DNA from 3 places in the Acidovorax sp. 107 genome. Region 2 is predicted to be linked to each of the others. Evidence: predicted binding sites of a transcription regulator. Region 2 holds the regulator's gene; each other region holds the start of a gene.
What was found. Region 2 encodes sigma-54, which starts transcription at its own class of promoters, with help from an activator protein. Its sites were predicted from a motif close to TGGCANGNAANCTGCTTT; they were not measured.
Positions count from the first base shown of each region.

Region 1: the regulator sigma-54 is predicted to act here: its motif matches at 1,936-1,953, upstream of C8C99_RS16395 (ammonium transporter).
Region 3: the regulator sigma-54 is predicted to act here: its motif matches at 2,777-2,794, upstream of C8C99_RS03505 (ANTAR domain-containing response regulator).

Region 1 covers NZ_QBTZ01000001.1:3,513,251-3,520,059, reverse strand. Annotated here, with positions in the region: gene C8C99_RS16405 (antibiotic biosynthesis monooxygenase) at 1-107, shown strand, start outside; gene C8C99_RS16400 (hypothetical protein) at 143-472, opposite strand; gene C8C99_RS16395 (ammonium transporter) at 551-1,903, opposite strand; gene C8C99_RS16390 (TSUP family transporter) at 2,422-3,180, shown strand; gene C8C99_RS16385 (ABC transporter substrate-binding protein) at 3,442-4,206, shown strand; gene C8C99_RS16380 (amino acid ABC transporter permease) at 4,334-5,116, shown strand; gene C8C99_RS16375 (amino acid ABC transporter ATP-binding protein) at 5,113-5,865, shown strand; gene C8C99_RS16370 (DMT family transporter) at 5,949-6,809, shown strand, end outside.
Region 2 covers NZ_QBTZ01000001.1:2,806,678-2,813,486, forward strand. Annotated here, with positions in the region: gene C8C99_RS13170 (class I SAM-dependent RNA methyltransferase) at 1-791, opposite strand, end outside; gene C8C99_RS13175 (thioesterase family protein) at 788-1,270, opposite strand; gene C8C99_RS13180 (RNA polymerase factor sigma-54) at 1,351-2,940, opposite strand; gene lptB (LPS export ABC transporter ATP-binding protein) at 2,940-3,737, opposite strand; gene lptA (lipopolysaccharide transport periplasmic protein LptA) at 3,749-4,408, opposite strand; gene C8C99_RS13195 (thiol:disulfide interchange protein DsbA/DsbL) at 4,516-5,172, opposite strand; gene C8C99_RS13200 (SPOR domain-containing protein) at 5,265-5,921, opposite strand; gene argS (arginine--tRNA ligase) at 5,937-6,809, opposite strand, start outside.
Region 3 covers NZ_QBTZ01000001.1:740,365-747,173, reverse strand. Annotated here, with positions in the region: gene C8C99_RS03520 (aldehyde dehydrogenase) at 1-72, shown strand, start outside; gene tsaD (tRNA (adenosine(37)-N6)-threonylcarbamoyltransferase complex transferase subunit TsaD) at 303-1,343, opposite strand; gene C8C99_RS03510 (branched-chain amino acid ABC transporter substrate-binding protein) at 1,389-2,549, opposite strand; gene C8C99_RS03505 (ANTAR domain-containing response regulator) at 2,806-3,432, shown strand; gene C8C99_RS03500 (CmpA/NrtA family ABC transporter substrate-binding protein) at 3,980-5,224, shown strand; gene ntrB (nitrate ABC transporter permease) at 5,288-6,253, shown strand; gene C8C99_RS03490 (ABC transporter ATP-binding protein) at 6,361-6,809, shown strand, end outside.

The sequences.
Region 1 (6,809 bases), 710 kb from region 2:
GCTACCAGGTGGTGATTGCGCAGGTGCTGCGCACCTACGGGGACAACCGGCTGGCTGGACTGCTGCCCACGGCCGGGCTGTTCGCGCAGGGCACAGCACCCCACTGATCCTTGAGCCCCCGGCGCAGAAACCGCTTGGCAGGTCAGCGGATGCCGCCCACATAGCGCGGCACTTCGGGGGCAGGCTCGGGGGGCGGTGCGGGGCGCGCACGCACTGCCTGCGCCGCAGCATCCAGCAGCGGTCGGCGCTGGGCGGAAGGGGGCGCTGCGTGCAGGGCCTGCTCCAGGCGGTCGGCCCATTCGGCCAGGTCGGGCGCGTTGTCTTCGGTGGCGCGCTGGCGCGCAAACCGCACGATCTCCTGCGCGTAGTCCGCGTTGGCAGCCATCCATTCGGTATCGGTCACGCGCCCTGTCTTGCGCCGCAACAGCACATGCAGGTGGGCGGCAATCGCCAGCTTGTCGGAATCGGACATGTTCGGCTCCTTACTGCATTGGGGTCATCCATCGGACTGCATTCGCTGGCCCGCACATCACAGGACGCGGCGGCGCATTCAGCCGCCCAGGCGCTCGCGGTGCTGGGCAATGTCCAGCCCGGTCTGCTCGCTTTGCTCGTCCACCCGCAGGCCCATCGCAAAGTTGACGACCCACAGCAGCGCGGCCGTCATCACCAGGCTGTAGGCCGCCACGGCGCCCACGCCGATGGCCTGGGTGAGCAGGCTACCGGCCACCCCGCCCACGGCCCTGCTGGCCAGCACGCCCGTCAGCAGCGAACCCACGATGCCGCCAACGCCGTGCACGCCAAATACGTCGAGCGAGTCGTCCACCCGCAGCAGCCGCTTGAGCCCCGTGGCGCCCCAGTAGCAGGCCAGCCCGGCCACCAGACCAATCACGACGGCCGAACGCAGCGTGACAAAACCGGCGGCAGGCGTGATGGCCACCAGCCCCGCCACCAGGCCAGAGCACAGCCCCAGCAGCGACGGGCGCCCGCGCACCACCCACTCACCCAGCATCCACGACAGCGCCCCGGCTGCAGCGGCCAGGTGCGTCACTGCCATGGCCAGCCCGGCGCGCCCATCGGCCGCCACCGCCGAGCCCGCGTTGAAGCCAAACCAGCCCACCCACAGCATGCCCGCGCCCGCCATGGTGAGCCCCAGGTTGTAGGGTTCAAACGGCTCGCGCCCATACCCCGCGCGGCGGCCCAGAAACCAGGCACACACCAGCCCCGCCACGCCCGCATTCACGTGCACGACCGAGCCGCCCGCAAAGTCCAGCGCGCCCATCTGCGCCAGCCAGCCCCCGGGCTCCCACACCCAGTGCGCCACGGGCGCGTACACCACCAGCGTCCACAGCCCAATGAAGACCAGCATGGCCGAGAACCGCATGCGCTCGACGAACGCGCCCACCAGCAGAGCGGCCGTGATGATGGCGAACGTGAGCTGGAACATCGCATATACCGACTCTGGGATCAGCGGCGCAATGTGGCTCACGGCCAGCTTGCCCGCCTCCAGCTGAAAGTCGAGCCCCGCAAAGCCAGCGCGGTCCCAGCCCCCCAGCCAGGCGCTGCCTGGTGTGAAAGCCAGTGAGTACCCCGCCGCAAACCACAACAGGCTGACCAGCGCCGCAATCGCGACCACGCACGCCATGGTGTTGAGCACGTTCTTCCTGCGCACCATGCCTGCGTAGAACAGCGCAATGCCCGGCAGCGTCATCAGCAGCACCAGGGCAGTGGAGGTCATCATCCAGCCGGTGTGGGCCGCATTCACCGTGTCCTGCGCCACCAGGGCGGGGCGGGTGACGGGCGCCGCGATGGCAGGAACCTCTGGCACGCCCTGGGCGAGCGCACAAGTGCAAAGCCCCAGACACAACGACACGACCGCAACGACCCGGTGGTTGACTGCACGCATGCACGCTCCCTTTCGCAATTTGTTACAAGCGCATTGCACGAGCCATGCCAGCAAAGTCCCACCGAATCGGGGCACAGGACGCACCGGCCGTCCCTCCGGCGCCCAACAACGGGGGGCGGGAAACCCCCAATGCACCAGCAAAGTGCAGCCGTTACAGTTGCGGCACTCGAAAGCGCGCTTCGGTGTGCCAAGCGAGGGGCCCGAGGAGACAACCTTTCTACCAAGAACCACATTCAAAACACCCAACGAGGTGTGAACCCTTTCAGGCGCTGGCGATCCCAGCGCCTTTTTCTTGCCTGCTAGGGATGGCCTGCATAACTCCCTGCGGTCGGTGATAGCGCGGCCTCGTGCGATCCGCTGCGTTGCTTTTCTTGCCAATAGCCGGGCTATTGGCAAGAAAAAGGCGCCTTGCGGCCCATCCCGATCCGCACTACCACCGACTCGCGAGGGTTATGCAGGCCATCCCTAGATCCTGAGCAGTCCTGAATCGATAGCAGGCCCGGTGCGACAATCCTGCGATGGAATGGATTTTGATGACCCTGGCCTCGCTGCTCGCGGGCTTTGTGGATGCGATCGTGGGAGGCGGTGGACTGGTAATGGTGCCCGCGCTGTTTGCGGCTTTTCCGGGCGCGCCCCCAGCCACGCTGCTGGGCACCAACAAGGCGGCCTCGGTGTGGGGCACGGCCATGGCCACTTGGCAATACAGCCGCAAGGTGCAGATCCGCTGGTCGGCCATGCTGCCGGCCGCGGCCGCCGGTTTTGCCGGCTCGTTCGTGGGCGCCTGGGCCGTCACCGTGGTGTCGGCCGACTTCTTGCGCAAGCTGCTGCCCCTGGTGCTGCTGGGCGTGCTGCTCTACACACTGGCCAAGAAGGAGCTGGGGCGGCACCACACGCCCCGGTTTGCGGGCCGGGCCGAGGTGATCGCCGCCTGCCTGATTGGCGTGCTCATCGGCTTTTATGACGGGTTCTTTGGCCCGGGTACGGGCAGCTTCTTCGTCTTCTTGTTCGTGCGGCTGCTGGGCTACGACTTTCTGAATGCCTCGGCCTCGGCCAAGCTGCTCAACTGCGCCACCAACATTGCCGCGATTGCGCTGTTCGCCGCCAAGGGCCATGTGTGGTGGCACTTTGCGGTGACGCTGGCCGTGGCCAACGTGCTGGGCAGCCTGCTGGGCACGCACATGGCGCTCAAGCATGGCACTGGCTTTGTGCGGGGCATCTTCATCGTGGTGGTGAGCACGCTGATCTTGAAGACGGGGTACGACGCTTTCCTGCGGTAGGCCTGCTCTTCACGCACCAGGGTTCGGTTGCCAGGGTGGCACCCAACTTGCGACGCGCTGCACGGCCTACCACCAGGGCGCTCCGAGGTCATCGGGGTTGCCCTGCATGGCCCGGATGTGAACGTGCGTCCTATAATTTCTGCACGTTTCCGTTTGATGACGGGGCCCATCGCCAACGGCGATGCCCTTATTCACCCGTTCCGGCCTGCCTACCCGCAGGCCGGATTTTTTGTACCTGAACCACCCCCACAGGAACCTGTCATGCAATTTTTCAAGTCTGCCGTTGTCACCGCCGTGGCGCTGTGCGCTGCCCTCGCCGTCCAGGCCCGCACGCTGGACGAAGTCAAGAAGGACGGCAAGATCATCGTGGCCACCGAGGGCCAGTTTGCCCCGTTCAACTACTTTGAAGGCACCAAGCTGACAGGTTTCGAAGTGGAAGTGGCAGAGCTGGTGGTCAAAAAGATGGGTCTCAAGCTCGAATGGAAGACCCTGGGCTTTGACGCGCTGCTGACCGGCCTGGGCCAGAACCGCTGGGACGCCGTGATCGCCTCGCACGGTGTGACCGACGAGCGCTCCAAGGCCGTGACCTTTGCCAACCCCCATTACTGCTCGGGCGGCATCATCGTGGCCATGGACGACAAGATCCGCAACGCCAAGGACCTGACCGGCAAGGTCGTGGCCGTGCAGACCGGCACCAGCTACCTAGAGCAGGTCAAGAAGGTCAGCGGCGTGAAGGAAGTGAAGAACTTCCCGCAAGACACCGACGCCCAGCGCGCCCTGATCTCCAAGCGCGTGGACGCCTGGGTCAGCGACAAGTTCGTGGCCAAGGAAGCCGCCGCCAAGAACGCCAAGGCTGGCTTCAAGCTGGGCGACATGCTGTTCATCGAGCGCATCGCCCCCGCCATGGCCAAGGGCAACACCGGCCTGGCCGATGCCTGGAACAAGGCGTTCACCGAAGTGCTGGCCGATGGCAGCTACGCCGCCGTCTCCAAGAAGTACTTCAACGAAGACGTGCGCTGCAACTGATGTGATGGCACATGGGGTGCGCAGAAGGCCAGGAGCCTCTGCGCACCTTTTGCCTTTTGTGGCGGCATAGGGCAATGTTCCCGCCGCCCACCCGATTTCCAACCAAGACCTTCTGGTCGTCCGATCCATGCTTCTCGCTCTTTGGCCACAAGGCTGGTCCCGACAGCAGCGCAGCAATGCCACGCTGGTCGCTGCACTGGTGGTGATGGTGCTGGCTCTCTCGCTGCTGGGCCACCTGCTGTCGTTCTTTCCCGACCCCATCGGCCCCAACGCCCAGGCGTTTTCTGAAGGTGCGCGCACCACGCTATGGCTCACGCTGGTCAGCGGTGCCGTGGGACTGGTGCTGGGCACGGCAGCGGCGCTGGCCCGTACGGCCCGCTGGACGCCCGTGCGCTGGATTGCTGGCGTGTACATCTGGGCCATTCGCGGCACCCCGCTCTTGGTGCAGATCCTGTTTGTGTACTTTGCGCTGCCGGTGCTGGTTCCGGGGTTGAACCTGCCCGACTTTGCGGCCGCCGTGGTGGCCCTGGGACTGAACGTGGGCGCGTACAACGCCGAGGCCCTGCGCGCGGGCCTGCTGGCCGTGCCGCGCGGGCAGACTGAAGCCGCCCGGGCGCTGGGCCTGGGCCGCATGCATGTGTTCATGGATGTGGTGTTTCCGCAGGCGTTCAAGATCTCGCTGCCGCCGCTGGTGAGCAACTTTGTGGCGCTGCTCAAGGACTCGTCGCTGGCCTATGCCATTGGTGTGGTGGAGCTGACCAACGTGGGCAACCGCATCCAGTCGGCCACCTTCCAGCCCATCGCCACGCTGACCACGGTGGCCATCACCTACCTGCTGCTGACCACGCTGGTGACCCAAATCTCCAACGCCGTCGAGTACCGCTTTGACGTGGAGGGCCGTAACCAATGAACCCCCACACTCCACCCAAGCCCTACATCGTGGCCGAGCGGGTGTGCAAGTCGTTCGGCTCGCACCAGGTGCTCAAGGATGTCTCTACCGTGTTCCACACCGGCGAGGTGACGGTAATCATCGGCGCCTCGGGTTCGGGCAAGAGCACGCTGCTGCGCGCCATCAACCGCCTGGAGCCCCACGACAGTGGGCGCATCACCATCGATGGCGTGGAGGTGTGCGATGACATCAGCACCCTGCAGCGCCAGCGCTGCGAGGTGGGCATGGTGTTCCAGCAGTTCAATCTGTTCGGCCACATGAGCGTGCTGGACAACGTGACCCTGGCCCCCCGCCGCATCCGCCGCACGCCGCGCACGCAGGCCAACGACGAAGCCATGCAGCTGCTGCGCCGTGTGGGCATGCAGGACCACGCACACAAGTACCCCTGGCAGCTGTCGGGCGGGCAGCAGCAGCGGGTGGCCATTGCGCGGGCGCTGGCCATGCAGCCCAAGGTGATGCTGTTTGACGAGCCCACCTCGGCGCTGGACCCCGAGATGGTCAAGGAAGTGCTGGACGTGATGCGTGGCCTGGCCCGTGGCGGCATGACCATGATCGTGGTCACCCACGAAATGGGCTTTGCGCGCGAGGTGGCCGACCGCGTCATGTTCTTCGACCAGGGCCGCATCGCCCACGATGCGCCTCCGCAGGAGTTCTTCAGCAACCCGGCCAACGACCGTATCCGGGCGTTTCTGGGCCAGGTCAGCCACTGACCCGGGGCCGCGCCGCGCTGCGACGCCAAGGCCGCCGGGCAACCGGCGGCCCTTTTTCTTTTTTGGTTGGGGGATTTCTTTCGATGCGTACTGAACGCTGGGGCCTGATGGCCCTGCTGGCCGTGACCGTGGTGTGGGGCACCACCTTCCCGGCGATGAAACTGCTCTCGGCGCACCTGGACGCGCTGCAGATCATCTGGCTGCGCTTTGTGATTGCGCTGGTGGTACTGGCACCCCTGTGGCGCGGCATGCTGCGCCACGAGCGGCGCTGGGGCTGCGCTTTAGGCCTGCTGCTGTTCCTGGCGTTCTGGCTGCAGATTGAGGGGCTGGCGCGCACCAGCAGCAACCGCAACGCGTTTGTCACCGGCCTGAACGTGCTGGTGGTGCCGCTGATTGCGATGGCGGCGCTGGGACGGCGCTACGGCTGGCGCCTGTGGGCCGCCTGCATGATGGCACTGGCGGGCATGGCGCTGATGTTCCACGAGAACGAGCCCTGGAACCTGGGCGATACGCTGACGCTGGCCAGCACCGTGTTCTACGCGCTGTACATCCTGGCGCTGGAAGAGTGCGCGCGCCGCACGGCCGCGCAGCCCCTGCGCGCCACCCGCATGGCCGCCGCACAGGCCACGGTGATGGCGCTGGCCTCCAGCGCACTGCTGCTGGTGCAAAGCGGCAACATGGACTGGGTGCGCTCCGTCGCCCATTTGCCGGCGGATGCCTTGGTGGCCCTGCTGTACCTGGGCCTGCTCGCGAGCGTGGTGGTGGTGACGCTGCAGGCCTGGGGCCAGCAGCGCGTGGACGCCATGCGCAGCGCCATCGTGTTCGGACTGGAGCCGGTATTTGCCGCGCTCACGGCGTGGGCGCTGCTGGGCGAGCAGATGGGCTGGGCCGGGCTGAGCGGGGCAGCGCTGATGGTGGCTGCGCTGGTTTTCAGCCAGCTCCAG
Region 2 (6,809 bases):
CCAAATATGGGTACAGCGCTAGTACAAATTGCGCTTTCAGCTTCGTTTTTGATAGCAGACCAGACGTGCGCCTGGAAGGGCAGTAGCTTTTCAAACGCAAAGCGCCGCAGCATGCCCGCGGGGATGCGGCAGGCGATCTGCGCCGCCTCGACCACGATGGTGCCGCTGCCGCAGCAGGGGTCGTACAGGGGCAGGGGGTTGTCGCCATGCGGGTCCCAGCCGCTGGCAGCGATCATGGCGGCGGCCAGGGTTTCCTTGAGCGGTGCGTCGCCCTTGTCCTCGCGCCAGCCGCGCTTGAACAGCGGCTCGCCCGAGGTGTCGATGTAGAGCGTGGCCTCGTCGGTGGTCAGGTGCAGGTGGATGCGCACGTCGGGCCACTGGGTGTTCACATCGGGGCGCACGCCGCTCTTGTGGCGGAAGCGGTCGGCCACGGCGTCCTTCACCTTGAGGCCCGCGAAGTTCAGGCTCTGCAGCGGGCTGTGCTGGGCTGTCACCTCGACCTTGAAGGTCTGGCGTGTGGTGAACCAGATCTCCCAGGCCACGTCGCTGGCCATTCCGTACAGATCGTTCTCGGAGCGGTACGGGCGGTGCGCAAGTTGCACCAGCACGCGCTGCGCCAGGCGGCTGTGCAGGTTGAGCTGCATGGCCTGGCGCCACGAGGCGCGCAGCAGCACGCCACCCCGGCCCACCAGCAGGTCTTGCCCCGTGAGGCCGGTGATGCCATGCACCTCGTCGGCCAGAAAGCCCTCGACGCCCGCAGCGCAAGGGAGGAAAAGTTGGAGTTGGTTCATGTCGATGGGGAGGATACGCGCTCGGGCAACGTGTGGGAACCCGGCGTGCCGGCGCGCGCCAGCAGCAACTGGCGGATGGATTCAGGGATAGCCGCCACCTTGCGGTCGGCCTTGCCAATGAAGACGATGCCGATCTTGCCGCGCGCCACCTCGCGGCCCGAGGTCTTCTCGGTCATGCAAAAGACCAGGTCGAACCCATAGCGGTTGAAGTCGGCCGGCGCCATCTCCACGCGCATGGTTTCGCCGTGGAAACCTTCGGACTTGTACTGCGCCACGATGTCGCCCACGACGATGGACAGGCCGCCCACGTCCGCCTCGGGGTAGCCCAGCGACTGGAAGAAACGCACGCGCGCTTCGGACACCAGGCTGAGCAACTGCGCGTTGTCCAGGTGCCCGCCCTGGTTCACATGGCTGATGTAGATCTGCAGCTCGGTGGCAAAACCGAAGTGCGCGGGGAGGTCGAAGACGATGCGGGCCATGGTGGGCTGCGGTGGGTAATACGGAAACAACAGAAAAGACTACGGCGGCGCTGGCGGGCAGTGCGCCACCTGCCGAGCGTCTACAAAGCCTTGCGCAAATTCGCCGGCGCGATCTTGAGCGCCTCGCGGTACTTGGCCACGGTGCGGCGGGCGCATTCGATGCCCTGCTCCTTGAGCATCTCGGCGATCTGGCTGTCGGACAGCGGCTTGGCCGGGTTTTCCGCCGACACGAACTGCTTGATCAGTGCGCGCACGGCCGTGCTCGATGCATTGCCGCCCGTTTCGGTGCCCAGGCCGGAGCCAAAGAAGTATTTCAGCTCGTAGGTGCCGATCGGCGTGGCCATGTACTTGGCGGTGGTCACGCGGCTGATGGTGGACTCGTGCAGGCCCAGTTCGTCAGCGATGTCGCGCAGCACCAGCGGGCGCATGGCCAGCTCGCCGTGGGTGAAGAAGTTCTTCTGCCGCTCGACGATGGCGCGCGAGACACGCAGGATGGTGTCAAAACGCTGCTGGATGTTCTTGATGAACCAGCGCGCCTCCTGCAGGCGCTGCTGCATGCCCTGGTGGCCCTCGCCGCCCTTGTGACCGCGCAGCGCGCCGGCGTAGATGTCGTGCACACGCAGGCGGGGCATCACATCGGGGTTGAGGCTGACGATGAAGTTGTGCTGGCCATCGCGGCCGTTGGCACGCCCGGCTTTGCGCACGATGACGTCGGGAATGATGATGTTGCGCTCAACATCGGCAAAACGGCGGCCAGGGCGCGGCTCCAAGCGGGCGATCAGGGCCATGGCGGCGCGCGTGCGCTCCTCGCCATCGCCACACAGCTGCGTCAGGCGGCGGATGTCGCGGCGGGCCAGCATCTCCAGCGGCTGCTGGCAGATGCGCAGCGCGGTCTGCACGGCGTCGGGGTCGGCATCGCTGTCTTCGTCGGCCGCCAGGGCGGTGAGCTGCAGCGTCAGGCATTCGGCCAGGTTGCGCGCGCCGACGCCCACAGGCTCCAGGCTTTGCAGCAGCCTTTGGGCCACCGTGAAGCGATGTACCAGTTCTTCGATCTGCTCCAGGTCGTCGGGCCCGGCGAGGCTGATCGCCAGCTCTTCGAGAGGCTCTTCCAGGTAACCGTCGTCGTTCAGCGATTCGATGAGAAAACGCAGTGCGGCCGTGTCCACGTCAGACAGCCGCAGCGACAGCGCCTGGCGGTGCAGGAAGGCCGTGAGCGATTCGTGCGAGCGCGCCAGTTCGGTGGCGTCGGCCTCGTCGCCCTCGGCGCCGTTATGGGTGCGGGCGGGGGCGTCGCCGCCCCACTCGGCATCATTGGGCACCATCTCGACGGTGCCGTCGCCGCTCCAGTCGGGCTCGTCGGTGCCTCCACCGGAGATTTCAGCATCATTTTGGCTTTCAGTGCTGGTGCTGCTTGCGCTGGCAGCTCCTGAAAACATAGCATCATCGGCACTGTAGTCGTCGGCCTGTGCGGGCGTGTCGGCGGCTTCCAGGCCAAACTCCTCACGCGGGGCTTCGTCGGCATTGCGTTCGAGGAACGGGTTTTCGTCGAGCATCTGCTCGACTTCCTGCGACAGTTCGAGCGTGGACAACTGCAGCAGCCGGATGGACTGCTGGAGCTGAGGGGTCAATGCAAGGTGCTGCGAGACGCGCAGCGACAGTCCAGGCTTCATCACATGCGGAAATGCTCGCCCAGGTACACCCGGCGCACTTCGGCGTTGTCCACGATCTCGGAGGGCGTGCCCTGGGCCAGTACGCGGCCGTCGCTGATGATGAAGGCGTGGTCGCAGATGCCCAGCGTCTCGCGCACGTTGTGGTCGGTGATGAGCACACCGATGCCCCGCGCCTTCAGGAAGCCGATGATGCGCTGGATCTCGATCACGGCGATGGGGTCGATACCGGCGAAGGGTTCGTCCAGCAGGATGAAACGTGGCTGGGTGGCCAGGGCGCGGGCAATCTCGACGCGGCGGCGCTCGCCGCCCGACAGCGCCAGGGCGGGCGAGGCACGCAGGTGGTCCACGCGCAGCTCCTGCAGCAGGGCTGTCAGGCGCTCTTCGATGGCATCGCGCGACAGCGGCTGGCCGTCATCGGCGCGCTGCAGTTCCAGCACGGCGCGCACGTTTTCTTCGACAGTGAGCTTGCGGAAGATGGAGGCTTCTTGCGGCAGGTACGACAGCCCCAGGCGCGACCGGCGATGGATGGGCATGTGGGCCACCGATTGGCCATCGATGCGGATGTCGCCCGCATCGCTGCGCACCAGGCCCACGATCATGTAGAACGACGTGGTCTTGCCCGCGCCATTGGGCCCGAGCAGCCCCACCACCTCGCCTTTTTGCACCACCAGCGACACATCCTTGACGACCTTGCGGCTGCCATAGGACTTGGCCAGGTGCTGCACCTCCAGGCGGCTGCCCGACTGCGAATCAGGCCCCAGGCGGCCACCCGCCTGGGTATCAGGACCGGTACTCACCACAGGCCCGCTCACTTGGCGCCGCCGCCAAGGCTGCTGCTGGGGCGCAGCGCCGGTGCGGGCGCGTCGGGCGCAGGGGCCGGGGCTGCCGCACCGGGCGGCGGGTCCTTGGGCGCCAGCACGGCGCGCACACGGCCACCGGGCGCGGGGGTGTCGCCTGCCGCAGCCGAAGACGCGGGCGCCTTCTGGCCGTCCACGGTGAACACGTCGGTGAGGTTGTTGTAGACGATCACGGCGCCGGTGATCTCATCGTTCAGCACCGACCCACGGTAGCGGCGCAGTTCGGCGCGGGTGATGAAGCGCACGTTGTCGGCCTTGCCGTCGTACTCGATGACTTCGCTCTCGCCTTCGATGAACTCGTCCGGCGCTCCGGTCACGGTGTCGCGCTTCTGGCGGAAGAACGCCCGTTTGCCCGCCTCGGCCGTGACCACGCCGTACTGGTAACCGTCGGCGTCCTGGCGCACATCCAGCCGCGCGCCGCGCAGCACGATGGTGCCCTTGGTCATCACCACGCGGCCCGAGAACACGCTGGTCTGCTTGAGTTCATCGTGACGCAGGGCATCAGCCTCGATGTTCATGGGCTTGGCACGGTCGGCCTTTTCGGCGTGTGCCACGCCCGCAAGGCCAGTCAGGGCTGCGAGCAACAGGAGGGGGAGTAGGCGTTGGGTCATAGGGCACGAATCTTGCAATGATTGTAGCCACCCGATGGTACCCATCCCGAAAAAAAGCCCGCATCAGCGGGCCTTTGGGACAGCTTGCCGACAGGGTCGGCAACTCGTCAGGCTTTGCGCGCCGTCGATGCCAGGTATTCGACCACTTGCAGCACCGTCTGCATGCTGCCAGCCATCGTGCCGTCGGTGTAGTACTTGCCTGCCACACCCATGGATGGCACGCCCTCGACGCCGTACGAATCCTGCAGCTGCGAGGCGCGACGCACCTGATTGGCCACGCTGAAGGAGCCGTAGACCTCCTTGAACTTGGCGGCGTCCACGCCCTGCTGGGTCACCCAGGCCAGGATCTCGTCGTCCTTGGCGAGCTTGACTTTTTCCACATGGATGGCGCGGAAGACCTTGGCGTGCAGGGCGTCGAGCTTGCCCATGCCTTCGAGCGTGTAGTACAGCTTTTGCTGGGGCACAAAGCTGGCATTGAACGCCACGGGCACGCGGCGGATGGAGAGGTCCTTGGGCGCGGCCTTGACCCAGGCGTCCAGCGAAGGCTCGAAGGCGTTGCAGTGGGGGCAGCTGTACCAGAAGAACTCGATCACATCGACCTTGCCAGCGGGGGCATCGGGAGCGACGGGCTTGTCCAGCCGCTTGAAGTCCTTGCCCTCCTTGAACTGGCGGGCTTGCGCCATGGCGGGGTTGGCCACTGGCAGCGTCAGGGCAGAAGCGGCAACCGCCGAGGCGGCGGACAAAGAAAACTCACGGCGTTTCATGACAAAGACTCTCCTGGTTCAGGTATGCGGGATGTGAGACATCCCTTTACAAAAAGTTCAGCCCTGGCGTTGGTGCCGTTTTGACAGGCACTTCAGCGCTGCACGCGCACGAGCGCCGATTCCAGCCCGGCGCCGTCGAGTTTCTCTTTGAGCACCTCGGCATCGTCACGCTTGGTGAAGGGGCCGATGCGCACCCGGAACACCGCCCGGCCATTTTGCTCACGCTCGCTCACGCGGGCCTCCCAACCCAGCATGGCCAGCTTGGCGCGCTGGGCGTCTGCGTCGGCCTGGGTGCGAAAGGCGCCTGCCTGCACAAAGTAGTCAAACGGGTCCGCGCTGCCCTTGGCCGCTGCCTTGGCCACGGCCAGATCGCCCAGGGGGTCGGCACCCGGCTTGCTCTCGGCCTTGGCTTCGGCTTTCGCGTCTGGCTTGCTTGCGGCGGGCTTGGCGGCCGATGCGGCGGCGCGCACCTCAGGGGCCGGTGCCGATGCAGGGGTTGACGCAGCCGCGGCCACCGGGGGCGCGGCGGGGCGGGCCGGGTTCTTGCCATACAGCGGCGAATTCGGGTCCCAGTTTTTGTTTTTCTGGGATTCGGCCGCGTCCATGTCCGCGCCGCGGCCGTTGCCCTTGTTCAGGAACGGCACCGGCACCTTGGTCACGTACACCGCCACGGCCAGCGCCGCGCCCAGGCCCACGATGACCCCGATGATGAAGCCGACAATGGTCCCGCCCGTCTGTTGCTTTTTCATATTGGTAGTAACTGCTTACATTCTGGCCGGAGCCGACACGCCCAGCACAGCCAAGCCATTGTGCAATACCTGGGCGGTGGCAGCGACCAGCGCCAGGCGCGCCTTCTTCACCACCTCGTCGTCCACGAGGATGCGCTCGGCATCGTAGTAGCTGTGGTAGCTGGCGGCCAAGTCGCGCAGGTAGAAGGTCACGTCGTGCGGGGCTTCGCCGTCGGCAGCGGCCGTGAGCATCTCGGGGTACTTGGCCAGTTGCAGCATCAGCGCTTGGGCCTGGGGGCCTTCCAGCGCCGACAGGTCCACGTCCTGGAGCGACGCCACGTCGCCACCACCCGCCTCTTGCCAGGCGCGCAGCACCGACTGGATGCGGGCATGCGCGTACTGCACGTAGTACACCGGGTTGTCGTTGTTCTGCGCCACCGCTAGGTCCACGTCGAAGGTGTACTCGGTGTCGGGCTTGCGAGACAGCAAGAAGAAACGCACCGCGTCCTTGCTGGTCCACTCGATCAAATCGCGCAGCGTGACGTAGCTGCCCGCGCGCTTGCTGATCTTGACCTCTTCGCCGCCCTTGACCACGCGCACCATGGTGTGCAGCACGTAGTCGGGGTAGCCCTGCGGAATGCCCACGTCGGCCGCCTGCAGGCCGGCGCGCACGCGGGCAATGGTGCCGTGGTGGTCGGTGCCCTGGATGTTGACGACCTTGGTAAAGCCGCGCTCCCACTTGGCGATGTGGTACGCCACGTCGGGCACAAAGTAGGTGAAGGTGCCGTCCTGCTTGCGCATGACGCGGTCCTTGTCGTCGCCGTAGTCGGTGCTCTTGAGCCACAGCGCGCCGTCCTGTTCGTAGGTCTTGCCGTTGGCGATGAGCTTGTTCACCGTGGCCTCGACCCG
Region 3 (6,809 bases), 2.1 Mb from region 2:
GCCGGGGTGCGTGAGTTCACCGAACTACGCTGGGTGACGGTGCAGACCACGCCACGCCACTATCCGTTCTAAACATCAAAAAAGATAGCAGCTAGCGCATGATTTACCTGCGCTAGGGACCCTCTGCACGAATCTCGCTGGCCAAGTGAGCGCAGCGGATCGGGAGGGTCTGCAAGGCGCAAAACACAGCAATAGCCGTAGCTATTGCGAGTATTTGCAACGCGGCAGACCGCCCGAGGCCCCTGATGCACACGGCGCGCTGATTCGTGCAGAGGGTCCCTCGCTGCCTTTTTTATTCAGAATCACACCGTGATGGCATCCAGCGGCCAGCGCGGCTTCACGTCAAAGGCGTACTCGGTGCTGGCCTGCTGCTGCCCGGCCTGCAGGCGCATCGCAGCAGCCATGGCGATCATGGCGCCGTTGTCGGTGCACAAGTGCAGTTCGGGGTAATGCACGCGCACCTTGGCCGCCGCGCAGGCGGCGTTGAGCTGGGCGCGCAGGTGCCGGTTGGCTCCCACCCCACCGGCCACCACCACGCGCTTGAGGCCCGTCTGCTTCAGAGCGGTCAGCGTCTTCTTCACCAGCACGTCGACAATCGCGGCCTCGGTGCTGGCCGCCAGATCAGCCTTGCGTGCTTCCAGCTCATCGCCCAGCTTCTTGGCCTGCGTGAGCACCGCCGTCTTGAGCCCGGCAAAAGAGAAGTCGAGGTTGCCGCTGTGCAACAGTGGGCGCGGCAGCTTGAAGGCCGCCGCATCGCCTTGTTCGGCCAGCCGGGACAGCGCCGGGCCACCGGGGTAGCCCAGGCCCATGAGCTTGGCAGACTTGTCGAACGCCTCGCCTGCCGCATCGTCAATGGTTTCGCCCAGAATTTCGTAGCGGCCCACGCCGTCCACGCGCATCAGCTGCGTGTGGCCGCCTGAGACCAGCAGGGCCACAAAAGGGAATTCAGGGGGGTCGGCGCTGAGGAAGGGCGACAGCAAATGCCCCTCCAGGTGGTGCACGCCCAGCACCGGCTTGTCCAGCGCTGCGCCCAGCGCGCAAGCCACACCCGCCCCCACCAGCAGCGCACCGGCCAGGCCCGGGCCGCGCGTGTAGGCCACCACGTCCACGTCCGCCAGCGTCTGGCCGGACTCGGCCAGCACTTGTGTGGCCAGCGGCAGCACGCGGCGAATGTGGTCGCGGCTGGCCAGCTCGGGCACCACGCCGCCATAGGCCTGGTGCATCTCGATCTGGCTGTGCAGCGCGTGCGACAGCAGCGTAGGCACGGCATTGCCCGTGGAACGGACCAATGCCACGCCGGTTTCGTCGCACGAAGATTCAATACCCAGGATCAGCAAGCTCATGCCCCGAGTGTAAAACCCGGGGCTGGCCTGCCATGGCAACGCGGTTTACCAGCGGTCGGACCGCATGCGCAACTCCCAGTTGCCGCTGCGCAGTTCGTACACCCCCACGGCGCCATAGCGCTGCTCGCCCTTGTCATCCCAGGTCATGGTGCCGATCACCGGGGCGTAGCCGTTGATGCTGTGCAGGGCCTTGGTGATGTCCTTGGGGTCGGCGGACTTGGCCTTCTGGATGGCGGCCGAGAGCACGTAGGTGCTGTCGTAGCTGTAGTGGCCGCCGTAGGCCGGGGGCTTCTTGAAAGCGGCGATGTACTTTTCAAGGAAGGGCTTGCCGGTGGTGAACTCCTTGGCCTCCAGCACGGGCGATGTGGCATACACGCCCTGCACGATGCCTGCGCCCTTGGTCATGTCGGTGGTCTTGATGGTGTCGCCCCCCAGCAGGCTGACCTTGGTGTGGCCCACCTTCTGCAGGGCTTCGAGCAGTGCCAGCGCCTGGAAGTCGTTGAGGGTCGAAACAATCACCTCCACATTGGCGGCCTTGAGCTCCCCGGCCAGGCCATCAAAGGCCACGGTCTTGTCGTCGAACGACTTGCGCACCACCACCTCTTTCTTCTCGGCCTTGAGCTGTTCGGCCGCGCCATCGGCCAGGCCCTTGCCATAGGGCGTGCCATCGTCCAGCGCGGCATAGCGTGCGGCGCCCAGCTGGGTGGCGGCAAACGAGCCAATGGCGCGGGCCTGCAGGGTGTCGTTGCCCACCATGCGGAAGGTGGTCGGAAACCCGAGCTGTGTGAACTTGGGGTTCGTGGAGATGGCGATCTGCGCGATGTCCTTGGCAGCGTAGATGGGGGCGGTCTCGATGCTCACGCCCGAGTTGAGGTGGCCCACCACCGCGACCACGCCGGCATCCACCAGCTGCTGCGCCACGGCCTTGCCGGTGGTGGCGTCGGCCTTGTCGTCAACGGACACGACCTCCAGCGTCACGCGCTTGCCGTCCACCGTGTAGCCGGACTTGTTGAGTTCCTCCACCGCCAGCTTGACGCCATTGAGCAGATCCTGCCCCAGCGCACCCAGCGGGCCAGAGAGGGGCTGAGCCACACCAATTTTGATGGTGTCCGGCACTTTGCCGCATCCGGTCAGGAGTGCGGCAGTCGCCACTGCGGTCAAGGCCAGGCTGGCCGAGAAGCGGCGCCGGTTGATGTGCTTGTTCATGCAAAAAACTCCATTTCAGTGTGTCTGTGTGACCAGATGTATATGCGACGCCCTACCCGGCGAGCTACCGGGTATGCCCTCCCACGGTGTCAGTATTAGCAACTTTCAGGCCCCGCAACGCAGAGCACGGCACCCCGACCTGGCGGGCTTGGGATGGGTGCAGCCCCGGAGCGAGGGGACATCGCGGGGCCTTCAAAGGCCGTGCACCACCCCGGCGCACCAATTTGTGGCGTAAAAATTGCTTATGCTCACGGGTATGAATGAGGCTTTGCGCATCGTGGTGGTTGCCCCGGATCTGGCAGTCACCGACCCCGACGACGACCACGCTGTGGAACAGGCAGAGCGGTCGCGGGCGCTGCGCATCGGGCTGCTGGAGAACAACTTCAACCTGGTGGCCACGCTGCCGGCCGACGTGTTCCTGAGCGAGCGCATCGCGCAGTTGCAGCCCGACCTGATCATCGTGGATGCCGAGAGCGAGGCCCGCGACGCGCTGGAGCATGTGGTGATGGCCACGCGCGACGAGCGCCGTCCCATCGTGATGTTCACCAACGACGAGGACACCTCGCACGTGAAGGATGCAGTGGCGGCAGGCGTGTCTGCCTACATCGTGGCGGGGCTGGCACCGCAGCGCATCCGCCCCATTCTGGATGTGGCCATGGCCCGCTTCCAGCATGAACAGGCCTTGCGCGCCGAGCTCGCCGACGCCAAGACCGAACTGCAAGGCCGCAAGACCATCGACCGCGCCAAGGGTTTGCTCATGCAGCGCCAGGGCCTGACCGAACAGGCCGCCTACGAAAAGCTGCGCAAGACGGCCATGGACAAGGGCCTGAAGCTGGTGGACGTGGCCCAGCGCATGCTGGACGTGATGGACCTGCTGGGGTAATAACCCTCACCCTCTCACATCGCGGGGCCCACGCTCCGCGCAAAACACGGCCCACCCGCCTCATTCGCGCAGCGACGCCGCTGCGGTCCCATGCACGGTGGTACCGCATTACCCCCCTGCAACCCGTTGGCACGGACCACCATGCGCCTGCCGCGTGCACGGCGGCCCCGATGCCTGGACTGCGATGGTGCAGCGCACAACGGCAGTGCAATGCACCGCACTGACCAAGCAGAGGTGAATTGAAACCAAATCGCCTTGAAGCGCCAATCAAATACGCCTTCTTTGCTATCAAATTTGAATAATTCATTCATCCCAACCCAGTAAAAAAAGGCTGGCACGCGCTTTGCATTGCACAGTGCAAGACCAATGCAGGTCTGACCACTGACAGCACTGACCCAACGGCGGGCCGGTGCTGGCAAGGAGCCCCGGACCCGTTCCAGGCTCCACCACGGACAAAGGCGTCCCCACCCGCTCCTGGCGTTGCTTTGCTGCAGCCCGGCGCGGTGTGAGGACGCCTTTTTGTTTTTCACGCCACCAGGGATGCCCCATGACCGATCTGTTGAAAACCAGCCTCAACCGCCGCACCGTGCTGCAGGCCGCCACCGTGGGCGCTGTGGGTGTGAGCCCCGCGCTGCGCGCGCTCGTCCACGCAGCCGGCTCCGACGCCCCCGAGAAGAAGGAAGTCAAGATCGGCTTCATCCCGCTGACCGACTGCGCCAGCGTGGTCATGGCCTCGGTGCTGGGCTTCGACAAGAAATACGGCGTGACCATCGTCCCCAACAAGGAAGCCAGCTGGGCCGGCGTGCGTGACAAGCTGGTGAACGGCGAGCTGGACTTCGCCCATGTGCTCTACGGCCTGGTCTATGGCGTGCACCTGGGCACCGCCGGTCCCAAGAAGGACATGGCCGTGCTAATGAGTCTGAACAACAACGGGCAGGCCATCACCCTCTCCAAGACGCTGGCCGACAAGGGCGCGGTGGATGGCCCGTCCCTGGCCAAGCTCATGGTCAGCGAGAAGCGCGAATACACCTTTGCGGGCACCTTCCCCACCGGCACCCACGCGATGTGGATGCACTACTGGCTGGCAGCGGCGGGCATCAACCCGCTGTCGGGCGCCAAGCTCATCACCGTGCCCCCGCCGCAGATGGTGGCCAACATGCGCGTGGGCAACATGGACGGCTTTTGCGTGGGCGAGCCCTGGAACCACCGCGCCATCATGGACGGCATCGGCATCACGGCCAACACCACGCAGGACATCTGGAAGGACCACCCCGAAAAGGTGCTGGGCACCACGGCAGAGTTCGTCAAGAAGTACCCCAACACCACGCGCGCCGTGATGATGGCCGTGCTCGAAGCCAGCCAGTGGATCGATGCCAGCCTCTCCAACAAGATGAAGATGGCCGAAACCGTGGCAGGCAAGGCGTATGTGAACACGGGCGTGGACGCCATCAACCAGCGCATCCTGGGCCGCTACCAGAACGGCCTGGGCAAGACCTGGGACGACCCCAACCACATGAAGTTCTTCAACGACGGTGCGGTGAACTTCCCCTACCTGTCGGACGGCATGTGGTTCCTGACCCAGCACAAGCGCTGGGGCCTGCTCAAGAGCCACCCCGACTACCTGGCGGTGGCCAAGGAAGTCAACCAGGTCGAGCTGTACAAGTCGGTGGCCAGCGCCATGAAGATCAGCGTGCCCAAGGACGTGATGCGCACCAGCAAGCTCATCGACGGCGTAGTGTGGGACGGCAAGGACCCCGCCAAGTACGCCGACGGCTTCAAGATCAAGGCCTGACGGCGACCCTGCCCCAGCGCCCGCCCGACCACCCAGCCAGCAAGCCCTGCACAGGAGAAAACCATGGTCAGTGCCGTCTTTCACTCCCCGTTGGATGCAGCCCCCGTGGCCGCACAGAATGCTATGAATACTGTAGCGACAAGCGCAACATCCACTAACGCAAGAAGCCAAAAGGTTGCAACATCTGCCCCCAAGGCACCTGCAGCGCCCGCCACCACGGCGGCTACAGGCCGCGACTGGTCGGCCGTCTCGCGCAGCTTCTGGCTGGCCGTGCTGCCGCCGCTGTGTGGCCTGGGCTTGCTCGTCGGCCTGTGGGCGGTGGTCTCCACCACCACGGGCGGCAGCATCCCCAGCCCCAAGGACACCTGGCTGCAGGCGCTGGAGGTGTTCAGCAACCCGTTCTACCGCAACGGCCCCAACGACCAGGGCGTGGGCTGGAACGTGCTGATGAGCCTGCAGCGCGTGGCCATCGGCTTTGGCATGGCAGCGCTGGTGGGCATTCCGGCGGGCTTCGTGATCGGGCGCTTCAGCTTCCTGTCGCGCATGTTCAACCCGCTCATCAGCCTGCTGCGCCCCGTGTCGCCCCTGGCGTGGCTGCCGATCGGTCTGCTGGTCTTCAAGGGCGCCAACCCGGCGGCCATCTGGACCATCTTCATCTGCTCCATCTGGCCCATGATCATCAACACCGCCGTGGGCGTGCAGCGCGTGCCGCAGGACTACATGAACGTGGCCCGCGTGCTGAACCTGAGCGAGTGGAAGATCGCCACCAAGATCCTGTTCCCCGCCGTGCTGCCCTACATGCTGACCGGCGTGCGCCTGGCCGTGGGCACCGCGTGGCTGGTGATCGTAGCGGCCGAGATGCTGACCGGCGGCGTGGGCATCGGCTTCTGGGTGTGGGACGAGTGGAACAACCTCAACGTCAAGAACATCATCATCGCGATCTTTGTGATCGGCATCGTCGGGCTGCTGTTGGAGTTTGCACTCATCAAGCTGGCCACCGCATTTACGTTCGAAGAGGTCAAAACTTGACCCACCCCTGAGCCGCGCCTGCGGCACGTCACCCCCTCAAGGGGGCACCACCCGTGGCCCGGCAAAGCCGGTTCCACGGTGGTCCTCGAAAAAACCAGGAGTTCCTAATGCATGCATCTCTCACCACCAAGTTCATCGAGATCCACGGCGTCGAGCAGACCTTCAAGACGGCCAAGGGCCTTTTCCCGGCGCTGAAGGACATCCACCTGACGATTGCCAAGGGCGAGTTCGTGGCGCTCATCGGCCACTCCGGCTGCGGCAAGTCCACCCTGCTCAACCTGATTGCGGGCCTGACCACTCCCACCAATGGCGCACTGCTCTGCGCCAACAAGGAGATCAAAGGCCCGGGGCCCGAGCGCGCGGTAGTGTTCCAAAACCACTCGCTGCTGCCCTGGCTCACCTGCTTTGACAACATCTACCTGGCTGTGGAGCGCGTGTTCGGCGCCAAGGAGACCAAGGCCCAGCTCAAGGCCCGCACCGATGCCGCGCTGGCACTGGTGGGCCTGACGCATGCGGGGCAGAAGCGCCCCGGTGAAATCTCGGGCGGCATGAAGCA